Regions from separate parts of the Blautia sp. Sow4_E7 genome, predicted to be linked through region 1. Evidence: riboswitches for the same ligand, from Rfam matches in the RefSeq annotation. Region 1 holds a riboswitch; the other holds the start of a gene.
The links. Region 1 has a riboswitch for thiamine pyrophosphate ahead of ACTQ50_RS16340 (thiamine-binding protein). Riboswitches for the same ligand answer to the same signal wherever they lie in the genome.

Region 1 (11,046 bases):
ACCAGGAGAAATATCCTGGCATCGTCCGCGCCATCCACCAGCCAAACCTTGGCCACGGCGGTGCGGTAAACACCGGTATCCACAATGCACAGGGCCTTTATTTCAAGGTGGTAGACAGCGATGACTGGGTAAATGAAGAGTCCTACAAAGAAATCCTGAAAACCCTGGAAGAACTGGTAAAAGGCTCCAAGACCGTTGACCTTCTTATCAGCAATTTCGTATATGAGAAACAGGGCGCTGCCCGCAAGAAGGTTATGCAGTACCGTCACTGCCTGACAGTGAACCAGATTTTTACCTGGAATGAAGTAGGCCGTATGCCAAAGGGAAAATATCTTCTCATGCATTCCATGATCTACCGTACCCAGCTGCTCCTTGAGTGCAACCTGACTCTGCCGGAGCACACCTTCTACGTAGACAATATTTTCGCTTTTGATCCGCTGCCATATGTACAGAATATGTACTATCTGGACACCAATTTCTACCGCTACTTTATCGGCCGTGATGACCAGTCCGTAAACGAGGCAGTCATGATCCGCCGAATCGACCAGCAGCTCCGCGTAAACAAGCTGATGGTAAACTCTTACACCAGCTGCGGCAACATGAACAAACGCACCAGAGCCTACATGATCAGCTATCTGGACATCATCACCACCATTTCCTCCATCATGCTGATCCGTTCCGGCACAAAGGAAGCCCTGGAAAAGAAGAAAGAGCTTCTCGAGTACATCCGCTCCACCAACCGTGTCCTCTATGGAAAACTTCGCCACAGCCTCATGGGCAACTTCATGAACCTCCCAGGCCGCGGTGGACGCAAGGTCTCTGTAGCTGCCTACAAGATCTGTCAGAAGTTTTACGGCTTTAACTAAGAAATTTAACTTTGCAATAATCAGGGCGCTCGCTTTAGCGAGTCGCCCGTTTTTCAGTTAATAAAGTAAAACAGCAGGGAGGGGCGGTATATTCCTAAGCAGACCATTTCAGGAGTGTTGCTCCGGTCCGCGTGGAATATACCGCCACTCCCTGCGTCCGCCCAGAACAAACTAAAAAAACGCGCTCTCCAATTTCTTGAAGTGCGCGTCCTTATCCTTAATAACGATTCCTGCGATTATTCCGTCCAATTCTCTCTACCGCCACATCCCTGGCTTCTTCCCCCGCTTTCTGCGGATAGAAAAACAAATACCCAAACAGCGCCAGCGTAGCTCCACAGCAGACATCGATCACCGAATGCTGTTTCAGGAACATGGTAGACATGATAATAAGCAATGTAAGAACCAATGATCCATACCTTACCCCCTTGTGATCCCTTAACGCCTCACAATTGGTAAGAGACATATGAACTGCCAGAGAATTAAACACATGAATACTCGGCAAGACATTGGTAGGCGTATCCGTCCGGTACAGCCATCTCACCATATCCGTAAACACATTCTCCCTTGGAAATTCCGACGGCCTTAAATGCAATACATTGGGATACACATAAGACACGATCAGGAAAACGGTCATACCCATCATCATGTTGAGAATCAACTGATAATATTCTTTTTTATTCTTGTTCTTGAAGATGAAGTATAAAACTGTGACAATCTGATATGGAAACCATAACAGATAGGGGACAATAAAATACTCGCAAAATGGTATGTAATCATCAAAAACAGTGTCGATCACATGAAATCCACGTACCGGTCTGTGCTCAAGATACCCGAAAAACATCAGGTAAACAATGGCATACACAAGTATGATCAGACCATGCTTATATTTTTTTATAAATTGTACCAAGTCTTTTTCACTCCTTTTCAGATTCAGAATCCTGTCTATATAGTGCCAAGCCTCCCAAATCGTGACAGATTATACCACAGGTAAAATGATTTTTAAAGAGCTTTTTTCGATAGAAACTGTTAAATCTTCGCGAATTCCGCCAGATTCTCCATCAATATGAATGGGAAGAGCAGACTCACTATGTACATGAACATTCCTGCCGGTGAGGATATGGATTCCCTTGATCCCCACATGCTTTCCGAAAAAAGCAGTAGGCAGGCAAAACAGAAGTTTTATCTTACTCACACCTTCCACAAGGATCACATCCAGAATCTGGTCATCCGGTCTGGCATCCGGGCAGAACTTAAAGCCTCCGCCCTCATATTTCTGGTTCATGACCGCTGTAAAATATACGTGGTCATAGGAAAAAGTATTCTCTTCATCAAGAGTAACGGTCATTTTCCCTGGAGAGATAAAAATAAGCTGCTTTAAAGCAATAAACAGGTAAATCAGCTTTCCAAGCCCAAGACGATTGAATACCTTCTTAAGGGGTGTAGCCAGAACCTCCTGGCAGACACCAGCGTCATATCCGATTCCCGTACTGATGCCGAACCGTGACTTCTTATGCTCACGGACCAGATAAGGAACATCCATCTGGCTGATATGCTGGGCCTTTAAAATATATTCCAGAGATTCCATTGGATCAAAGGGAAGTCCCATGCTTCGGCAGAAATCATTGCCTGAGCCGGTTGGAATATACCCGAAGATCACCCGGTCAAAATCATGAATACCGGTCAGCACTTCCTGAATGGTGCCGTCACCGCCAACTGCGATCATATATAAAGGTTCAGACTCTGTTCCAAGGGCACAAGCCTTTGCCGCAATCTCTGTGGCATGTCCGGAATATCTTGTAAGGCAGTACTGGAACTCCACGCCACGAAGCATAAGCTGCTGATGGATCTGATTCCAGATGGAACGTCCCCTGCCAGAGCGGGAATTTGGATTTACAATAAAATAATACATAATTTCTCCCTAGGTATCGAAAGCAGAGAACGGAAGTATCGCGATATGGGTTCTCTGTCTTTTATGGCTTTATAATACCATTGGTTGGCTTTTATTACAAATTAATTTTAACAAAATATTCTTAAAAATTTCTGAAGTGTGTTATAATGTATACAAGTTTGTGAAGCAAATATTAAAACCAGTACAGGGAAAGCTAAGATAAGCCAATATGACGGTTACTTGTTATTCGCTGTACTAGTCAGGAGAATTATATGAAATCACTTGTAATCGCGGAAAAACCATCCGTTGCCAGAGACATTGCCCGTGTTCTGGGTGCGAACCAGAAGAATGGCGGTGTTCTCGAGGGCAAAAAATATGTGGTCACCTGGGCACTGGGCCATCTTGTGACCTTGGCAGATCCGGAAGAATACGATAAGAAATACGAAAAATGGGAGATGGCAACTCTCCCTATGCTTCCAAAAGACATGAAGCTGGTGGTCATCCGCCAGACAGGTAAGCAGTTTTCCGTCGTGAAAGCCCAGCTTTTCCGAAAAGACATTGAAGAGATCATCATTGCCACAGATGCAGGCCGTGAGGGAGAACTGGTTGCCCGCTGGATTTTGGAAAAGGCAGGCTGCCATAAGCCGATCAAAAGGCTGTGGATTTCCTCTGTCACAGACAAGGCAATCAAAGAAGGCTTTGCCAATCTGAAGAATGGACATGATTATGACAATCTTTACCGGGCAGCTGTTGCCAGGGCAGAGGCAGACTGGCTGGTGGGAATGAACGGCACCAGAGCCCTTACCTGTAAATATAATGCCCAGCTTTCCTGCGGCCGTGTACAGACTCCGACTCTTGCCATGATCGCAAAAAGAGAAGAGGAGATCCGCAAATTTGTGCCAAAGGAATACTACGGTATTTCTCTGGAAACCCAGGATGTAAAATGGACCTGGAGAGATGAGAAGACAAAGAGCTTCCGTACTTTTTCAAAAGAAAAGGCAGAGCAGCTCAAGGGCAGTCTGGAGAATGCTTCCCTGGAAGTAACCGATGTGGAGAAAAAAGCGAAAAAGACCATGGCCCCAGGTTTATACGATCTGACCACCCTGCAGCGGGGAGCCAACCAGAAATATGGTTTTTCTGCAAAAGAAACCTTGAATATCATGCAGCGCCTTTACGAAAATCATAAGGTGCTCACCTATCCCAGAACCGATTCCAGATATATCGGCAAGGATATTGTGCCAACCATCAAGGAAAGGCTGAAAGCCTGCGGAGTGGGCCCATACAGGAAGCTGGCAGGTGCACTTATGAACAAGCCTGTTCAGGTAAACGGAAGCTTTGTGGATGATAAGAAGGTCAGTGACCACCATGCAATCATTCCCACCGAGCAGTTTGTCCAGCTGGATCACATGACAAATGAGGAACGGAAGATTTATGACATGGTTGTCCGCCGTTTCCTTGCTGTTCTTTATCCTGCATTTTTGTATGAGCAGGTAAATATGGAGGCAAAAGCTGCCGGGGAAACCTTTGCTGCCAGCGGCAAGGTGGTAAAAAGCCAGGGCTGGAAGGAAGTTTATGAGGGCAGCCTGGAAGATGATTATGAAGAAGAGGTGGAAGATGAGAGAAAACTGAAAGACCAGCGTCTTCCTGAACTGAAAGCCGGAACCAGGCTAAAAGTTCTGAAAACCTCCTTAAACACAGGAAAAACCAAGCCTCCAGCCCGATTTACCGAGGCCACCCTTCTTGCAGCTATGGAAAATCCGGTGAAATATATGGAGACCAGGGATAAAGAAGCGGTGAAAACCATTGGCGAGACTGGAGGTCTTGGAACTGTAGCCACAAGAGCAGACATTATTGAGAAACTTTTCCACTCCTTTATGATGGAGAAAAAGGGCAATGAGATCCACATCACCTCCAAGGCGAAGCAGCTTCTGGAACTGGTTCCCGAGGACCTGAAAAAGCCCGAACTCACCGCTGACTGGGAGATGAAGCTTTCCCAGATCGCAAAGGGTAAGATCCGCCAGGGGGATTTTCTCCATGAAATCCGGGACTATACCTGTGAGATCGTAGATGAGATCAAAGCCGGGGAGGGCACCTTCCGCCATGACAATCTTACCAACAAGGTATGTCCGCGTTGTGGCAAAAAGCTTCTGGCAGTCAACGGCAAAAACAGCAAAATGTTGGTATGCCAGGACAGGGAGTGCGGCTACCGGGAGACCATTTCCCGTACCACCAACGCCCGCTGTCCGAAGTGCCATAAGCGTATGGAAATGTACGTGAATGGAAAAGAAGAGACCTTTGTATGTCAGTGCGGCTACAAGGAGAAACTTTCCGCATTCCAGGCAAGACGCCAGAAAGAGGGCGCAGGGGTTGGAAAGCGGGATGTGCAGAATTATCTGCGCAAGCAGCAGAAAGAAGCCAACGAGCCGGTGAACAATGCGTTTGCACAGGCGTTGTCTGGAATTAAGCTGTAAAAACAGAACAATAACATAAGAAAGAGGAATTTGCATATGCGCCGAGAAGTATCTTTGGAAGAGATTTCCGACGGAAGACTTTATGAATTAAATGATATGGTAAAGGCAGACTGCCAGGATTGTGCAGGCTGTCATGACTGCTGTGAGGGAATGGGAGATTCCGTTGTACTGGATCCAATGGATGTGTACCGTCTTTGCAGAAATCTGGGAAAAGCACCCCAGGAGCTGGTAAGCCAGGGGTTGATCCAGTTTGACGCTATGGATGGGAATATCCTGCCTCATCTTTGTATGACTGGGAAAAACGAATGCTGCGTTTTCTTAAATGAGCAGGGCCGCTGCAGCATCCACAGCTTTCGCCCGGGATTTTGCAGGCTTTTCCCTTTGGGACGTTTCTATGAAAATGGGGGATTTAAATATTTTCTCCAGATCCATGAGTGCAAAAAGACAAGCCGCAGCAAGATCAAGGTGAAGAAATGGATCGACACACCGGCTCTTCGTCAGTACGAGAAATTCGTGGCTGACTGGCATTATTTTCTGCTGGATGTGCAGGAAGTGCTTTATAATGCCACAGATGTCCAGCTGATCAAGAACCTGAATCTTTATGTGGTGAACCGTTTTTATATGAAGCCTTATGAAGAAAATAGGGATTTCTATGAGCAGTTCCAGGAAAGGCTGGCAGAAGGAAAGCAGCTTTTAAGTCTGGCGTAAATTCAAAAAGCCCCAGAAAACACACCATTCTGCGTGTTTTCTGGGGCTTTCGCGGCAGTCGCAAGGTCTCATGCAAGCATGGACTTTGGCTCGTTGCACGCGAAAATAAGAACTCCCGGAACTCAAACGAGCTCGGGAGTCTTTTATTTTTAGAGTGCAGTATTCCAGTAGAAGCTTTGGGAGGGACTATGGTATTCTGCGCACTAAAAACCGTATATGAAAAACAAATGTTAAGTAAAAATCAAATATAAGAAAAAATGTCCATGTACTAGAATACACGAATCGTTGTCATTTTGCAAGAGTTTTTTGTAAAAATCGAAACTAAATTGTCACGAAATGTCGAAATCAGCCAGAAAACAACAATATCCCATGAAGGATGTTGTGGAATTGAGAAACCAGGCAACTCATTCTGGACATTAAGGTGATTTATTGCTATAGTAGGAAAGAGAAATTTGAAAGATATTGTCCATGCTATGAACAGTATCTGTTAAAGCATATGGATTTGTTAAAGAAACAGGAAAGAGGAAAATGCTATGCCAGTATTTGATTTCAGTGGTGCGTCTGCAAGCAAGGCAGAGGCAAAATGCACTTATACAACTTTTCACAGCAATAATACCAAGCCATCACCGGCGCAGCCGATCATGGTGCTTGACAATAAAGAAAGACAGTGGAAACATCACTCCTGCGGTGTGTTTACCAATCCGGTGAACCGCACAGCCTTTGATTTTAAAGAGGAGGACGGAACACACACAGCAGATGTGCTGAAAATTGATTCCAGATTTACAAGCCTGTTGAAATGGCTTGGAGACAGCCGCATTAATGTGCGTCTCTCCGGGGAAAACAGAGAAGACGGTTATGCTGTATACCGGATCCGGGAGACTGCGTTTGGCGGCGGCACCAAGCTTTCCGCAGAGGATGGCTTCCTTCAGTTTATGATCGAGAGACTTCTGGAGAGCAATGCCCCTGCTGAGGCAGAGGAGGATGAAGACCAGGAGGAAACTGGAGATGAGATGAAGCTTACCAGCATTCAGAGCATCACCGATTTCATGACCTGCGCAGGCAAAACACTGCCGGACAACATCAGACTGTGGACCAGAAGAAACCTGGCGGTTGCAAGATCCAGCGAGGTTTCCCAGGAAGAGCGCCATCATGCACAGAGAGCTCTTTCCATTATGCTGAATATCCAGTGGAAGAACAATTATTTTGAAGCCATTGATCCTGTGGAGGCAAGACGGATCCTGGATGAAGAGCTTTATGGAATGGAGCGGGTAAAACAGCGTATTATTGAGACTATTATCCAGATCAACCGTACCCACACCCTTCCGGCTTACGGACTTCTGCTCATCGGACCGGCTGGTACCGGTAAATCCCAGATCGCCTATGCAGTAGCAAGAATCCTGAAGCTTCCTTGGACCACTCTGGACATGAGTTCCATCAATGACTCCAAGCAGCTTACCGGAAGCCCGCGTATTTATGCTAATGCAAAGCCTGGAATTATTATGGAGGCCTTTTCCATGGCAGGTGCTTCCAATCTGGTATTTATTATCAATGAGCTGGATAAAGCTAATTCAGGTAAAGGAAATGGCAACCCGGCAGATGTACTTCTCACTCTTCTGGATAACCTTGGATTTACAGACAACTATATGGAGTGTATGATCCCTACCGGCGGCGTTTATCCAATTGCTACAGCCAACGACCGTGACCAGATCAGCGCACCGCTGATGTCCCGATTTGCGGTTATCGATATTCCGGATTATACAGCAGAGGAGAAGAAAGTGATCTTTTCCAAATTCTCCCTTCCAAAAGTGCTTAAGAGAATGCATATGGAGGAGAGCGAGTGCATCATCACAGAGGGAGCCCTGGATGCGATCATCCAGCGTTATTCTAATACTTCCGGTATCCGTGACCTGGAGCAGGCAGCAGAGCACATTGCGGCAAATGCACTGTATCAGATCGAGGTCAACCATGTGGAGAAGGTAGAGTATACCAGAGAGATGGTGGAAGAACTGCTGAAATAATTTATAAGAGCAGAATATGAATTGGATTATTACAATTATATTCTCTGGCATTGCTTGAAAATAAATAACAATACATGCAAAAAAAATAAAAATAAGAACATATATGCAAAAAAATATAACAGGAGTGACAAAATGGAATTTTGGGACATCTATGATATTAACAAAAGACCTACCGGCCGTACCATGAAGCGAAACGACTGGTGCTTGAAAGATGGAGAATATCATCTGACCGTTCTCGGGGTAGTGGCAAGACCAGACGGAACTTTTCTCATTACCAAACGTGTGATGACAAAAGCCTGGGCACCAGGCTGGTGGGAGGTTTCCGGCGGCGCAGCCCAGGCAGGGGAATCCTCCTATGATGCGGTTCTTCGTGAAGTGAGAGAGGAGACCGGCCTTGATGTAAGCAGCGCGCAGGGTGGCTATCTTTTCACCTATAAAAGAGAAAATCCAGGAGAGGGTGACAACTACTTTGTAGATGTTTACCGCTTTGTGATGGACGTGAAGGAAGAAGACCTTCATCTTCAGGAAGAAGAGACCGACGGCCACATGTTTGCCACCTTAGACCAGATCAAAGAATTTGCAGCCCAGGGAAAATTCCTGCATTACGATAGTATCCAGGCTGCTTTTGAGAATGTTTAAGCAGGCGGATCTATTTCTTATAAGAGGCTGTCGTTATGTTAAAAATCTGTAAAAAACAATTGAGATGAAAATAGTTTCTTGTAATTTGCAGAAAGCTGTATTATAATGAGCAACGAAATCTGAATAAAAACCAGGGGAGTTTCGAACGAGAAGCTGAGAGTAAGGTAGCCCTTAGACCCTTTTAACCTGTTGGATCATGCCAGTGTAGGAAGTGTTAAGAGATGTAATTATGAGCATTTGTCTGAACGGCAGGTGCTCTTTTTGGTTCTTATTCGATTTTATCAAAAGTCCCTTTATGGGACAGAAAATAAACTCAGGAGGAAATGAAAATGAACGCAAGTGTAGCAATTCAGGTACTGCCAAATGTACAGGATGACGAAGAGGTGATCCGCATTGTAGACGAGGTGATCGCTTACATCAAATCCACCGGTCTGAATTACTATGTAGGACCATTTGAGACCACTATCGAAGGTGACTACGATCAGCTGATGGACATTGTAAAAGAGTGTCAGCACGTAGCAGAGCGCGCAGGCTGCAAGGCTATGAGCGTATATGTGAAGATCTCTTACAAACCAGAAGGAGATGTACTTACCATTGAAAAGAAAGTTACCAAACATCACCAGTAAGATCCCGCCGATCATTGCCATGGCCATTATCCTGCTTGGCTGGGAGCTGGTAAGCATTTCTGGAATCGTTCCTTCCTACATGCTTCCCTCTCCGGTAGCAGTGGTAAAAGCCCTGTTTGGGGATCTGCCAACCATACTTTTCCATGCGAAATTCACTTTGCTGGAGTCCTTTTATGGACTTCTCATCGGAATCGCGCTGGCATTTGTGTTTGCAACTTTGATGGATCGTTTTCGTGTGATGGATCAGGCATTTTACCCGATCATGATCATTACACAGACCATCCCTACCATTGCAATTGCGCCGATCCTGGTGCTGTGGATGGGTTTTGGAATGGCACCGAAGATCACGCTGGTTGTGATCACCACCTTTTTCCCGATTACCATCGGACTGCTGGATGGATATAAAAGTGTGGATCCGGATGCCATCCGCCTGATGAAGGCAATGGGAGCAAGCAGGGCGCAGATTTTCCGTCATGTGAAATTTCCAGGCGCTTTGCCCCAGTTCTTTTCCGGACTGAAGATTTCTGCCTCCTACGCAGTTGTAGGTGCAGTTGTATCTGAATGGTTAGGCGGATTTAATGGACTTGGTGTTTATATGACCCGTGTAAAAAAGGCATATGCTTTTGATAAAATGTTTGCAGTCATTATCTTTATTGTGATCATCAGTCTGCTGCTTCTTCTTGCAGTAAACATTGTAAGCCGGATCACAATGCCATGGCTGCAGGTGGAAAAGGAGAAAAATCATGAATAAGAATCTGAAAAAAGTGATCGCACCAGTTGCAGCGGCAGCTATGGTGCTTGCAGTTCCTACAGGTGTATACGCTGAAGATGGCGCACAGGAGAAAATTACATTCTGCCTGGACTGGACACCGAATACCAACCACACCGGACTTTACGTAGCGCAGGCAAAGGGCTACTACGAAGAAGCTGGTCTTGACGTGGAAATCGTTCAGCCGCCGGAAAATGGTGCCGCTCTTATGTGCGCAGCTGGCCAGGCACAGTTTGCAATCGAGGCACAGGACACCATGGCAGCTTCCCTTGCACTGGATGAGCCTCTTGGAATTACAGCAGTTGCAGGAATCATTCAGCACAATACCTCCGGAATCCTTTCACGAAAAGGTGATGGAATCGATAAGCCAGCCGGACTTACTGGAAAAACCTATTCCACATGGGATTCCCCAATCGAGCTTGCTATGCTGGAAAACGTTGTAAACGGTGACGGCGGAGATTTCAGCCAGGTTACCCTGATCCCCAATGACATCACAGATGAGCCTGCCGCACTTGCAGCAAACCAGACAGATGCCATCTGGGTATTCCAGGGCTGGGGCGGAATCAATGCTGACGTAGAAGGTGTAGACTGCGATTATTTTGCATTCTCTGATATCAACCCTGTATTTGACTACTATACACCAGTTATCATTGCAAACAACGACTACCTTGCTGAGAACCCGGACCAGGCGAAAGCATTTATGGAAGCAACTGCAAAAGGCTATGAGTATGCAGCTGAGAATCCAGATGAAGCAGCCCAGATTCTCATCGACGGCGACAACACAGGTTCCCTGAAAGACGCAGAGGAGCTGGTAAAGAAGAGCCAGGAATTCCTTTCCACAAAATACATTGACGACGCAGAAAGCTGGGGCGTAATTGACGCTGACAGATGGAACGCATTCTACAAATGGCTGTATGAGAACCAGCTTTGCGACAAGGACCTTACCGGAATCGGATTCTCTAATGATTATCTTCCACAGTAAGGAATAAAGAATGTCACAGAATAATGTAATTTTAAGAGCTGAACATATTTCAAAAACATATGGTGAAAAAAAGGTTTTA
Region 2 (11,046 bases), on a different contig from region 1:
CTGAACGAGCAGTATTTTTGCCGTTTTTTCAAAAAAGCGCTCGGGATGTCGCCGGTGGAATATCTGAATGAATATCGGATCCGTCAGGCAATGCAGATGCTAAGAGACAGCTCTCTTCCCATAACTGAGGTTTGCCTGGACTGCGGATATAATAATATGGGAAATTTTCTCAGGGAATTCCGCAGGTACACAGGAACTACGCCGCTGCACTATCGCAAGCGAGAGCAGGCAAACGAGTCAGCAGACTAAAGCATGTTTGAAAAAGGCTTTCTGCAAGAAGTGCTTTTAGAAGCATGTCCTAACCAGCCCTCATTCACAAGGTTCAATAGCATAATTTCTACAATGTCAAAATATCGTATTTTTTTATCAGATTAAGGGAAGATATTTCCACCATATGTATGTATAATGTACTCAATGACAAAACCAACTTAAAAAAACACATCGAAAACATTTTGCAGGAGGATCTATTATATGAAACGAAAATGGTGGCAGGATAAGGTTGCTTACCAAATTTACCCAAAGAGTTTTTATGACACAAATGGCGACGGGATCGGCGATCTGCCGGGAATTATAGAGAAACTGGATTATCTGAAAGATCTGGGAGTGGATATTATCTGGCTTTCCCCTTGCTATCGCTCCCCGCTGGCCGACCAGGGATACGATATTTCCGATTATTATGACATTGACCCGCGCTTCGGAACCATGGAAGATATGGACCGCCTTATTGCTGAGGCGAAGAAGCGTGACATGTATATTGTCATGGACCTGGTTGTGAACCACTGCTCCGATGAACACGAATGGTTCAAAAAGGCTTGCGAGGATCCAGACGGAAAATACGGCCGTTTCTTCTATTTAAGAGACAAGGAGGATGGCAGGCTTCCTACCAACTGGCGCTCCTATTTCGGCGGGCCGGTGTGGGAGGATCTGCCGGGGACCAACAAACAATACCTTCATGTTTTTCACAAGAAACAGCCGGACCTGAACTGGGAAAATCCGGAGCTTCGGGAAGAGGTTTACAAGAATATCAACTGGTGGCTGGACAAAGGTCTGGGCGGCTTCCGCATTGACGCCATTATCAATATCAAGAAGGCTCTGCCCATGCACGACTATGAGCCAGACCGTGAGGACGGCCTTTGCTACATTGGAAAAATGCTGGAGGAAGCTACCGGGATCGGAGAATTTCTTGGAGAAATGCGGGACCGCACCTTCAAGCCTCACGATGCTTTTTCCGTAGGTGAGGTTTTTAACGCAAAGGACGAGGAGCTTCCGGATTTCATCGGGGATAACGGATATTTTTCTTCTATGTTTGATTTCAATGAGACCATTTTCGGCGGTTCTGAGAAGGGCTGGTATGATTATAAAGAGATCACTCCAGATGATTACAAGCGCTGCTGTTTTGAGACACAGGCAAAAATGGGGGATTTCGGATTTGTTTCCAATATTATTGAGAACCATGACGAGCCTCGCGGTGTCAGCCACTACATTCCGGAGGGGGACTGCTGTGACACAAGTAAAAAACTACTGGCAGCATTGAATTTCATGCTTCGCGGACTGCCGTTTATTTACCAGGGGCAGGAGCTTGGTATGGAAAATGTGCCATTTAAGTCTATTGATGAGGTGGATGATATTTCTACTTTGGACGAGTATAAGGTTGCACTTGACGCAGGGCTTACTCCTGAAGCAGCTCTGAAAGCCGTTGCGCGCCACAGCCGTGACAATGCCCGTACCCCTATGCAGTGGACGGGTGGGGAAAATGCCGGATTTACGGCTGGAACGCCATGGCTTCGGGTAAATCCCAATTATACTTCCATTAATGTGGAGGATGAGCGAAAAGATCCTGACTCTGTATTCCATTTTTACAGACAGCTGATCGCACTTCGCAAAAATCCTGAATACAAAGAGACGGTTGTGTACGGTGCTCTGGAGCCGTTTATGGAGAACCGTCACAATCTGATGGCTTACTACCGTAAGGGCGATAAAACTCTGCTGGTGGTTGGCAATTATCAGTGGGAGGAGCAGGAAATCACACTTCCGGCGACATGCAAAAAGGTGCTGCTCAACAACTATCCGGATGTGGTTATGGATGGAGAGACTGTTAAATTGCATGGATACCAGGTACTGGTCATGGAGTTAGATATCAAATAACTATATCAGGTAATAAACAGCGCCTTCCCCGGGTGCATGTATTACATATAAATTTATTCTTTTTCCAAAAAGAACTGTCTTCGCAGAAGTGATTTCTCTTCCTCAGGTAAATCGCCTCTGTGTGACAGTTCTTTATTGTTTTAACGTTTCAGCCACTATTTTTATATCATTCAACGCTGTTGCGACTGTTCTTTTTTCTTTTTCAATAAGTCGGGAAAAAGAGTTATTCCTTTTTGGCGGCATTTTCCTCCTGCTCCATCTCCCACTCTTCCTTGCGTGTCTGCGCCATAATTCCCCGGATTCCCACTACAACAGCAAGGCTCACGATAAAAATAACCGCTCCGTAAACCTTTTCGCCGAAATCCATGTCTTTTATGTAAGATAGACCACCGCTGACCACAAAGTTTACTGCCATGATTCCTAAGAAAGTCACGGCACCCACGATCCGCTCCAGTGTTACATTCGAGGTGCGGAATTTTCTTGCCGGCAATTTTTTGTCCAGGTAGTTCAGGCTGAAGATCAGGACCAGAGCCAGAATCCAGCAGGCAATGCTGATATAATTCACCAGGGGGAGGCCGCTGATTTTTCTTATAACAAAGGGAAAATCTACTAAAGCAAAGATTACCAGGGTAATGACATAAAGCACCACCTGCAGCCCCATAAGCTGTCCGGCGCTGACAGAGGCCATAAGCATTTTCTCCGTTTCTTTCTGGTACTGCTCTGGCTCCAGTCTTTTTCTGGCAAGAAGCTCGCTGACGGAGATATCCAGCTCCTGGCAGAGTGGCTCCATCAGGCTTACGTCTGGAAAGGAACGGCCGGTCTCCCATTTGGAAACGGCGCGGTCTGTCACATTTAATTTCTCGCCCAGCTGCTTCTGGGTTAATTTTTTCTCTTTACGGCACTGGGCAATGAATGTGCCCACCTGGTTTTTGCCTGTGTCTGTCATGATATGTCTCCTTATCGGATGCTTGTTTTGTTGTCTTGATTATGCCACAAAACAGGAGATCCGTCACCCTACCGCTGGTTGAATTGAGGGATTTTTCTCATTATTTCGGCTTTTTTAAGGATTTCAATAACTTATTGACAATTTTTCCCATTATTACTATAATAACAAAAGAACAGGGGAGCTTGTAGACAAGCTGAGAGGAAATTGTGAATTTCGACCCTTTACCTGATGCGGATAATGCCGCCGTAGGAAGTCATCATGGTTTTGATTTTTTCGGAGACACCACATGCGGGTGTCTCTTTTTTTCATATGGCAGCAATGCAGGTTACTGTTCACCGGTAACGTTCCGCGAGGTATTTTTTGTGAGCAAAGCTCACAGAAAACCCGAGAATTAAGTTTGCGCAGCAAACGCTACTTCTTGTGCTTGTCACAAGAAGGTTCGTCTTTCTGTGCATCGCGAAGCGGTTACTGGTCACTCTGTGAACAGTAACCCAATGCAGCGTTCGGCTGGGGGCACCACTTTCGGACGCTATATAAAATTAATGCATAAATAATACAAGTGCCTGTTTGAAAAGCTTCTGTCAATGTGCACTGCAAGTTACAGGGCAGCAAATTACAGAGTGGATCAGACAAGGCCAGAAGAAAGGATGAAACATTATGAGAACAGCATTAACAATCGCTGGAAGTGACTCCAGCGGAGGCGCCGGTATCCAGGCTGACATCAAGACAATGATCAGCAATGGAGTGTATGCAATGAGTGCCATCACAGCACTTACCGCACAGAATACTACCGGTGTAACAGGAATCATGGAAGCAACGCCAGAATTTCTGGCCGATCAGCTGGATAATATTTTCACAGATATTTATCCAGACGCAGTAAAAATTGGAATGGTATCTTCCAGTGCGCTGATTGAAACCATTGCCCGGAAGCTTCACCAGTACCAGGCGAAAAATATTGTAGTGGACCCGGTTATGGTTGCCACAAGCGGCGCCAAGCTGATCAACGACGAAGCCATCGAAGCGCTGAAAAGCCAGCTTCTTCCCCTGGCAACTGTCCTGACACCGAATATTCCGGAGGCTGAGGTGCTTTCCGGAATGAAAATAGAAACTGCAGATGATATGATCAAAGCCGCTGCTGCCATCGGGGAAAAATACCACTGTGCAGTGCTTTGCAAGGGCGGTCATCAGCTGAATGACGCCAACGACCTTCTTTGGCGTGACGGGGAGTACAAATGGTTCCAGGGAAAACGGATCCAGAATCCCAACACCCACGGAACAGGATGTACCTTATCCAGTGCCATTGCCTCTAATCTGGCAAAGGGATTTGCCCTGGATACTTCCGTGGAGCGTTCCAAGAAATATATTTCCGGGGCACTGGCTGCTATGCTGGATCTGGGAAAAGGCAGCGGACCTATGGATCATGGGTTTGCGATCAGGAACGAGTTCACACTGGCAAAGGAGGACAACTAACATGACCGAAAAACGTACCTCCATCTTCGAAAACGGCCTGATCTGGTTTGGCGCAGGTGTTTCCCTGGCGGAAATCCTCACTGGAACTTACTTTGCCCCGCTGGGCTTTCAAAAAGGCCTTCTTGCCATTATCATCGGACATATTATCGGCTGCACCATGCTTTTCCTCGCCGGAGTCATAGGCGGAAAAACACGCCGCAGCGCTATGGAAACTGTAAAAATGAGCTTCGGGGAAAAGGGCGGAATCTTCTTTTCCTTCCTGAACGTGCTCCAGCTGGTTGGCTGGACTGCCATTATGATCTACGACGGAGCACTGGCTGCAGACGGCGTATTACATACCGGAAGCTGGGTGTGGTGTCTGGTCATTGGCGCACTGATCGTACTGTGGATTTTTATTGGCATCACCAACCTTGGGAAAATCAACACCATCGCTATGGCAGCACTTTTTATCCTCACACTGGTGCTCTGCAAGCTGATCTTCTTTGATGGCGGGACTGCACTTGCTATTGGCGAGGAAGCCATGTCCTTCGGCGCAGCGGTAGAGCTTTCCGTGGCAATGCCCCTTTCCTGGCTGCCGCTGATCAGCGACTATACCCGCGAGGCGAAGGAGCCAGTGAAAGCAACCGCTGTCAGCTCCGTTGTCTACGGCCTGGTAAGCTGCTGGATGTATGTAATCGGTATGGGCGCCGCTATTTATACCGGTGAATCCGATATTGCCCAGATTATGGTGAAGGCCGGACTTGGAATTGCAGGTCTTCTGATCATTGTATTTTCCACTGTTACCACCACATTCCTGGATGCTTACTCCGCCGGAATTTCATCTGAATCGGTATTTTCCAAAATAAATGGAAAATATGCCGCAATTGCTGTAACCATCATCGGAACAATTGCTGCAATTGTATATCCAATGGACAACATTACCGATTTCCTGTATCTCATCGGATCTGTATTTGCACCGATGATCGCCATTCAGATTGCAGACTTCTTCCTGCTGAAACGTACCGACAGCCTGGGCGAGTCGGTTGACATCACGAATGCGGTGATCTGGGTGATCGGATTTGTTCTGTACCGAATTTTAATGAGAATTGATATTCCTGTGGGAAATACACTGCCGGATATGGTAATTACGATTCTCATCTGTATGGTGGCGCGAAGTGTTTGGAAGAATAAAAAATAGGCTTGTATTTTCTTTTTGAATATGCTATGATTCGAATATGCGAAGAGGCAGACAGAGAGTTTGCCTCTTCGCTTTTTTTATTTCGTGGACAACGAGCCTTTTAAGAATACTAAGCTACGCCAACCGAATTCGGGCGAAATATACCGCAAAGTGGGGCGTGCAGATTGCTGAAATGATTTTTCAAACACGCTCTAAGACAGCTCGCTGGAAGCACAGAATATTTTATCTTATTTACGCTAACCAAAGGAGGGACAGGCATGAATCTGCAGCAAATGAAATATGTGGTCATGATTGCAGAGCAAGGCAGCTTTTCCAGGGCCAGTCAGGTTCTATACATTACACAGCCTACTCTTTCCAATGAAGTGAAGAAGCTGGAAAAAGAATTGGGAATCACTATTTTTTCCCGAAATAAACATGGCGCACAGGTTACAGACGCCGGAAGGGAATTTCTGGAATATGCCAGAGGGATCATCGAGCAGTTTCAATGCGTACAGAATAAATACTGCAACATGGAAAAAGAACAGGAGATCATTTTTTCCGTTGCAAGCCAGCACATTGCAACTGCTGCCGAAGCCTTTATGGACATTGTGGCAGACAAGTCCAGCAACCATTACCGCATGAAGCTTCACGAAGGCAGAACCAAGGATGTACTGAAACTGGTGGCGGATAACATCTGTCAGATCGGGGTGCTTTCCAAGAATCCAGAAAACCGGGTTCTGGATTTCGAGATCAGCAAAAATGAGCTGGAGTATTCCCCTATTATTTCCATGTTTCCCCACGTTTACCTGTATAAAAAGCATCCTCTTGCAGGAAAAAGCCAGGTTACCAGGGACGATCTGAAGGATTATCCATTTCTTGTATATGACCAGGGATTTGACAGTCTGCGGAATTTTTCCGAAGAAGCGGATGTAAATCTGCAGATTCCCCGCACCATTGTAGTAACAGACCGTGGAATGCAGATCAGCATGTCCATATATCTCAATGCCTATACCATCGGAAGCGGTCTTCTTGGAAGCCGCACTTCCCTGCGGGATATGGTGGCGATTCCACTTAAAGATGAAAAAATTTCCAGCCTGGAAATCGGCTGGATCAAAAGGCGGAACCAGGAAATCACCCCCGTTATGAGTGAATATATCGCCAGGCTTTCCCAGCTCTGCGCGGAGCAGGGTTCCTTACAGCCTAACCTTTCACCGGCACAATACATATCCGCCAGCTGAAATAGTCCGCTCCAAATGACTGCGGGTTTGAATTAGCAAAATTTTTATACAAAAGTCAGGCTGCCAGACTGGTGATCTGACAGAATATCCCCCCCAAAAAGAGCTTCGGAATATTTATTTCCAGGGTTCTTTTTATATTGTGAAAAACTATGGTATTCCATTTTTTCTGGCAATAGATAAACATAGCTAACCACAATTTGTTTTCCACTATATTATGTGATAGCCTAAATACCAAGATAAACAGGAATCGTAAGAAACAGGCCTGAACACTTCGATTGCTAATCTACATCGAGGAGGAAATTATTATGACAATACTATCAGATTTCTGGAACGGGTTTACAGGTTTTTGGCAGCATGTGCTTAGTGACATGCTCTCTGTCTCAGACTTCATATGGAGCTTTCCTATCCTGGTTTTAACCGTAGTTGTGGCGGTCACTCTGACCATCGGCACCGGCTTCTTCCAATTCCGCTACTTCGGACATGCCATGAAAAATACTTTTGGCAAAATGTTCAAAACAAAAGGTTCTGAAAAAGGGATCAGTTCCCTTGCCGCCGTTTGCTCCGCCCTGGCCTCCACACTTGGCGTCGGAAATATTGCCGGTGTTGCCGTAGCCATCGCACTTGGCGGCCCTGGCGCTGTTTTCTGGATGTGGCTGGTTGCCCTGTTCGGACTGATCGTAAAATACGCAGAGGTTTGCCTGGCTGTCAAATATCGTGAAGTGGATCCGGAAACAGGAATGTATAAAGGCGGAATCATGTATTACGCAAAGAAAGGCCTTGGCAAAAAATTTGCCTGGATGGGCGGCCTCTGGTGCTTCGTTATTTTCGCCGTACAGATCCTTGCACCTGCTGTACAGATCAACTCCCTTACCGGTTCTCTCACCGCATACTTTGACATCAATCCGGTGATCATCGGAGTTGTGTGTGCAGTCATCATGGGCTTTGTCCTGATCGGAGGATTGAAACGAATCAGCAAATGTGCTGAAATCGTAGTTCCTTTCATGGCACTTGCTTATTGCGTTGTAGCAATTTTCGTAATTATTACACATATTACAGCAGTTCCGGCAGCTTTCGGAGCAATCTTTGCAGGTGCTTTTTCCGGCACAGCTGCAACTGGAGGCTTCCTTGGCGCAGGTGTTTCTTCCGCAATCCGCTGGGGACTTGCAAGAGGTGTTTACTCCAATGAGGCCGGAAACGGTACTGCTGCACTTGTACATGCAACTGCAAACGTAGATCATCCTGCAAAACAGGGTATCTGGGGAATCACAGAAGTTTTCGTAGACACAATTATTGTCTGCACTATGACAGCCCTTGTTATTATGGTAACTGGTGTATGGACCAGCGGACAGAGCGGTGCCGCACTTACTACAATGGGCTTCGCAGCAGGTATGGGAAGTGAGACCGCAGCGGGCATCTTCGTTTCCCTGATTATTTTCTTCTTTGCCTTTACAACCGCAGTTGTCAGCGTTTATTATGGAGAAAACTGCCTGGGCTATTTTACAAAGAATAAAACAGCCATCATGTGCTACCGTATCCTGGCCTGCATTATGGCGATCGTAGGTGCTGTAGGCGGACTTTCCACCATCTGGGGACTTGCAGACCTTGGTCTTGGTATTGCAAACATCACTAACCTGTGCGTATTATTCGGCCTTAGAAAAGATGTCTTTAAGATTACGGCAGAGTATAAGGATATGATCAAGAAAGGAGAAGTCTGATTTATGAAAATCGCAGTATATGGAATGACTCCCTGGGAGCAGGAGGAGCTGAAAAAACTCCCTCTCCGGGAAGCTCCGGAATATGTTTTTGTAGATGATATTTTACGGGGGGAAACCTTGAAATATGTAGAAGGCTGCCAGGCTGTTTCCATTCTCAGCAACAGCGTGATTGATGACAAAATGGCTGCTTCTTTGAAGGAAATGGGTGTTTCCTTTGTAACAACCCGATCCACAGGCATCGACCACATCCACAAGGACGCTGTGAAAAAATATGGTCTTGGCGCTGCAAATGTTCCTTCCTACTCTCCCGCTTCCATCAGCGAGCACACCATTCTTCTGATCCTGTCTCTTCTCCGAAAAATGAAACGCAACCAGGAGATGGTAAGAGCCTGCAATTACCGCATTGACGGTATCCGTGGAAAAGAGCTGGGGGCTATGACCGTAGGCGTTATGGGAAGCGGCAGAATTGGTGCTATTACCATCCGTATTCTGGCAGGCTTCGGCTGCAGGGTTCTTGTTTGCGATCCTTATGAATCAGAAGCGGTAAAGCAATATGGCACCTATGTTTCCAAAGAAGAATTATGTAAACAGGCAGATCTGATCGTACTCCACTGCCCGCTTATGGAAAGTACCTATCATGTGGTAGACAAGGATTTCCTGGCAGGCTGCAAAGACGGCGCTATCCTGGTAAACACCGCCCGCGGCGGTCTGGTGGATGCCACAGCTGTTCTGGACAGCCTGAAAAGCGGTAAGTTATCTGCCTTTGCCTTCGACGTATACGAAGGGGAAGATGATATCGTCCGAAAAGATTTCAAAGGCAAATATCCGGATGATCCGGTTTTCGCAGAGCTTTGCCAGATGGAAAATGTAGTCTATACAGCCCATGTAAGCTTTTTCACAGATGAAGCAGCAAGGGAGCTGGTTCGGATTTCTACAGAGAATGCGGTAGATTTCCTGTTGGATGGAAATACCAGAAACAGCATTCTGTAAATCTATTTTCTATCGTTAAATACAATTAGTTATGGTAACAGCTCCACATTTTCACAATGATGCACTACGCCGGATGCAAGCTGCAAAATAGTTGCTAAGTATCGTACAGAAGGAGGGTCCTTATTATGGATATCCATGTTTTAATTGCCCAGATGATCCAATTATTTCTCATCATGTTCTGCGGATATGGTTTATTTAAGCTAGGGATCCTCAACCCCGAGGTAGATTCCCATTTGACCAGGCTGGTGGTAAATGTGACCATGCCCCTGATCATCCTGAATTCTGTTCTTACAAGAACGGAGGTCGATGATTCCAGCCGGGTTGTCACCGTTTTCCTCGCATCCCTGATCATTTACCTTCTGCTCCCATTGGTCAGCTTCGCTGTGGTAAAACTTTTTCACCTGCCCCAGAACCAGCAGGGTGTGTACGCTTTTATGAATACTTACTCCAACGTGGGATTTATGGGTTTTCCCATGATCACAGCTTTATATGGAGAACAGGCTTTGCTCTATGCGGCAGTGCTGAACATTCTTTTTAACCTGAGCGCCTATTCCATTGGCGTATGGATGATGCACTACGGTTCCGGGGAAAAAAGCGGACTGAGTCTGAAAGCGATTCTGAATCCAGGAATGATCGGTTCCATCCTGGCCCTGCTTTTGTACTTTTTCCCGGTTCAGGTACCAGCCCCTGTGACGGGTGCTATTGGAAGCATCGGCGGACTTACCTCTCCGCTTGCTATGCTGCTGATCGGGGCAAACCTGGCAGGGATGCCTTTCAGGGAAATGTTTAACGACTGGAAAGTTTATATTTTTACGGCACTGAAGCAGCTGCTGGTGCCGATTCTGATCTGGCCTCTCCTTTGTCTGACCATATCAGATGCTTATATCCGCGGAATTATCTTTGTGCTTTTGAGCATGCCGGTAGGCAATACGGTGGTTCTTTTTGCTACCCAGTATAAAAAAGACCAGGTGCTGGCCACGAAGGGCGTGTTTATCACCACCCTGTTTTCCCTGTTTTCAATTCCGCTGGTGTTTACGATCCTGCATATTGCATAACAGGCAGCTATTCAGTACCTTCACAGTTACGCGCTCCGCGCCGGGATTCCCTGTTTTTCTGTGAACTATATTCACCAAAAACACATCGCAGAATAGATCCACTGAATAGTTACCATAAGAAGAGTACATGAAAATCATCAGCGTACTATAATTTATAAACTTTTTTACAAAATCAAAAGAATTTGATATGTATCTTAAATCATATGGGAGGATAATAAAATGTACAATTTCGAACAGGCAGACAGAATGAAAAACGTACCGCTTTCCAAAATCAGAGAGATGGTGGAGCTTTCCACTGCTATGGAAAAAGAGGGAAAGCCGATTATTCACC

Region 2: linked by a shared signal. The riboswitch ahead of thiD (bifunctional hydroxymethylpyrimidine kinase/phosphomethylpyrimidine kinase) and the one ahead of ACTQ50_RS16340 (thiamine-binding protein) in region 1 are both predicted to bind thiamine pyrophosphate.

Annotation. Positions count from the first base shown of each region.
Region 1 covers NZ_JBQKLL010000041.1:11,325-22,370, reverse strand. Annotated here, with positions in the region: gene ACTQ50_RS16375 (glycosyltransferase family 2 protein) at 1-866, shown strand, start outside; gene ACTQ50_RS16370 (phosphatase PAP2 family protein) at 1,084-1,773, opposite strand; gene ACTQ50_RS16365 (diacylglycerol/lipid kinase family protein) at 1,843-2,775, opposite strand; gene ACTQ50_RS16360 (DNA topoisomerase III) at 3,027-5,225, shown strand; gene ACTQ50_RS16355 (YkgJ family cysteine cluster protein) at 5,262-5,933, shown strand; gene ACTQ50_RS16350 (AAA family ATPase) at 6,467-7,951, shown strand; gene ACTQ50_RS16345 (NUDIX hydrolase) at 8,084-8,590, shown strand; TPP riboswitch at 8,713-8,819, shown strand; gene ACTQ50_RS16340 (thiamine-binding protein) at 8,920-9,216, shown strand; gene ACTQ50_RS16335 (ABC transporter permease) at 9,185-9,967, shown strand; gene ACTQ50_RS16330 (ABC transporter substrate-binding protein) at 9,960-10,967, shown strand; gene ACTQ50_RS16325 (ABC transporter ATP-binding protein) at 10,978-11,046, shown strand, end outside.
Region 2 covers NZ_JBQKLL010000036.1:1,095-12,140, forward strand. Annotated here, with positions in the region: gene ACTQ50_RS15400 (helix-turn-helix domain-containing protein) at 1-249, shown strand, start outside; gene ACTQ50_RS15405 (alpha-glucosidase) at 472-2,145, shown strand; gene ACTQ50_RS15410 (helix-turn-helix domain-containing protein) at 2,369-3,091, opposite strand; TPP riboswitch at 3,256-3,360, shown strand; gene thiD (bifunctional hydroxymethylpyrimidine kinase/phosphomethylpyrimidine kinase) at 3,749-4,561, shown strand; gene cytX (putative hydroxymethylpyrimidine transporter CytX) at 4,563-5,738, shown strand; partial or broken gene ACTQ50_RS15425 (DUF6783 domain-containing protein) at 5,776-5,931, shown strand; partial or broken gene ACTQ50_RS15430 (hypothetical protein) at 5,884-6,027, opposite strand; gene ACTQ50_RS15435 (LysR family transcriptional regulator) at 5,996-6,955, shown strand; gene ACTQ50_RS15440 (alanine/glycine:cation symporter family protein) at 7,261-8,670, shown strand; gene ACTQ50_RS15445 (NAD(P)-dependent oxidoreductase) at 8,674-9,660, shown strand; gene ACTQ50_RS15450 (AEC family transporter) at 9,786-10,715, shown strand; gene ACTQ50_RS15455 (pyridoxal phosphate-dependent aminotransferase) at 10,935-11,046, shown strand, end outside.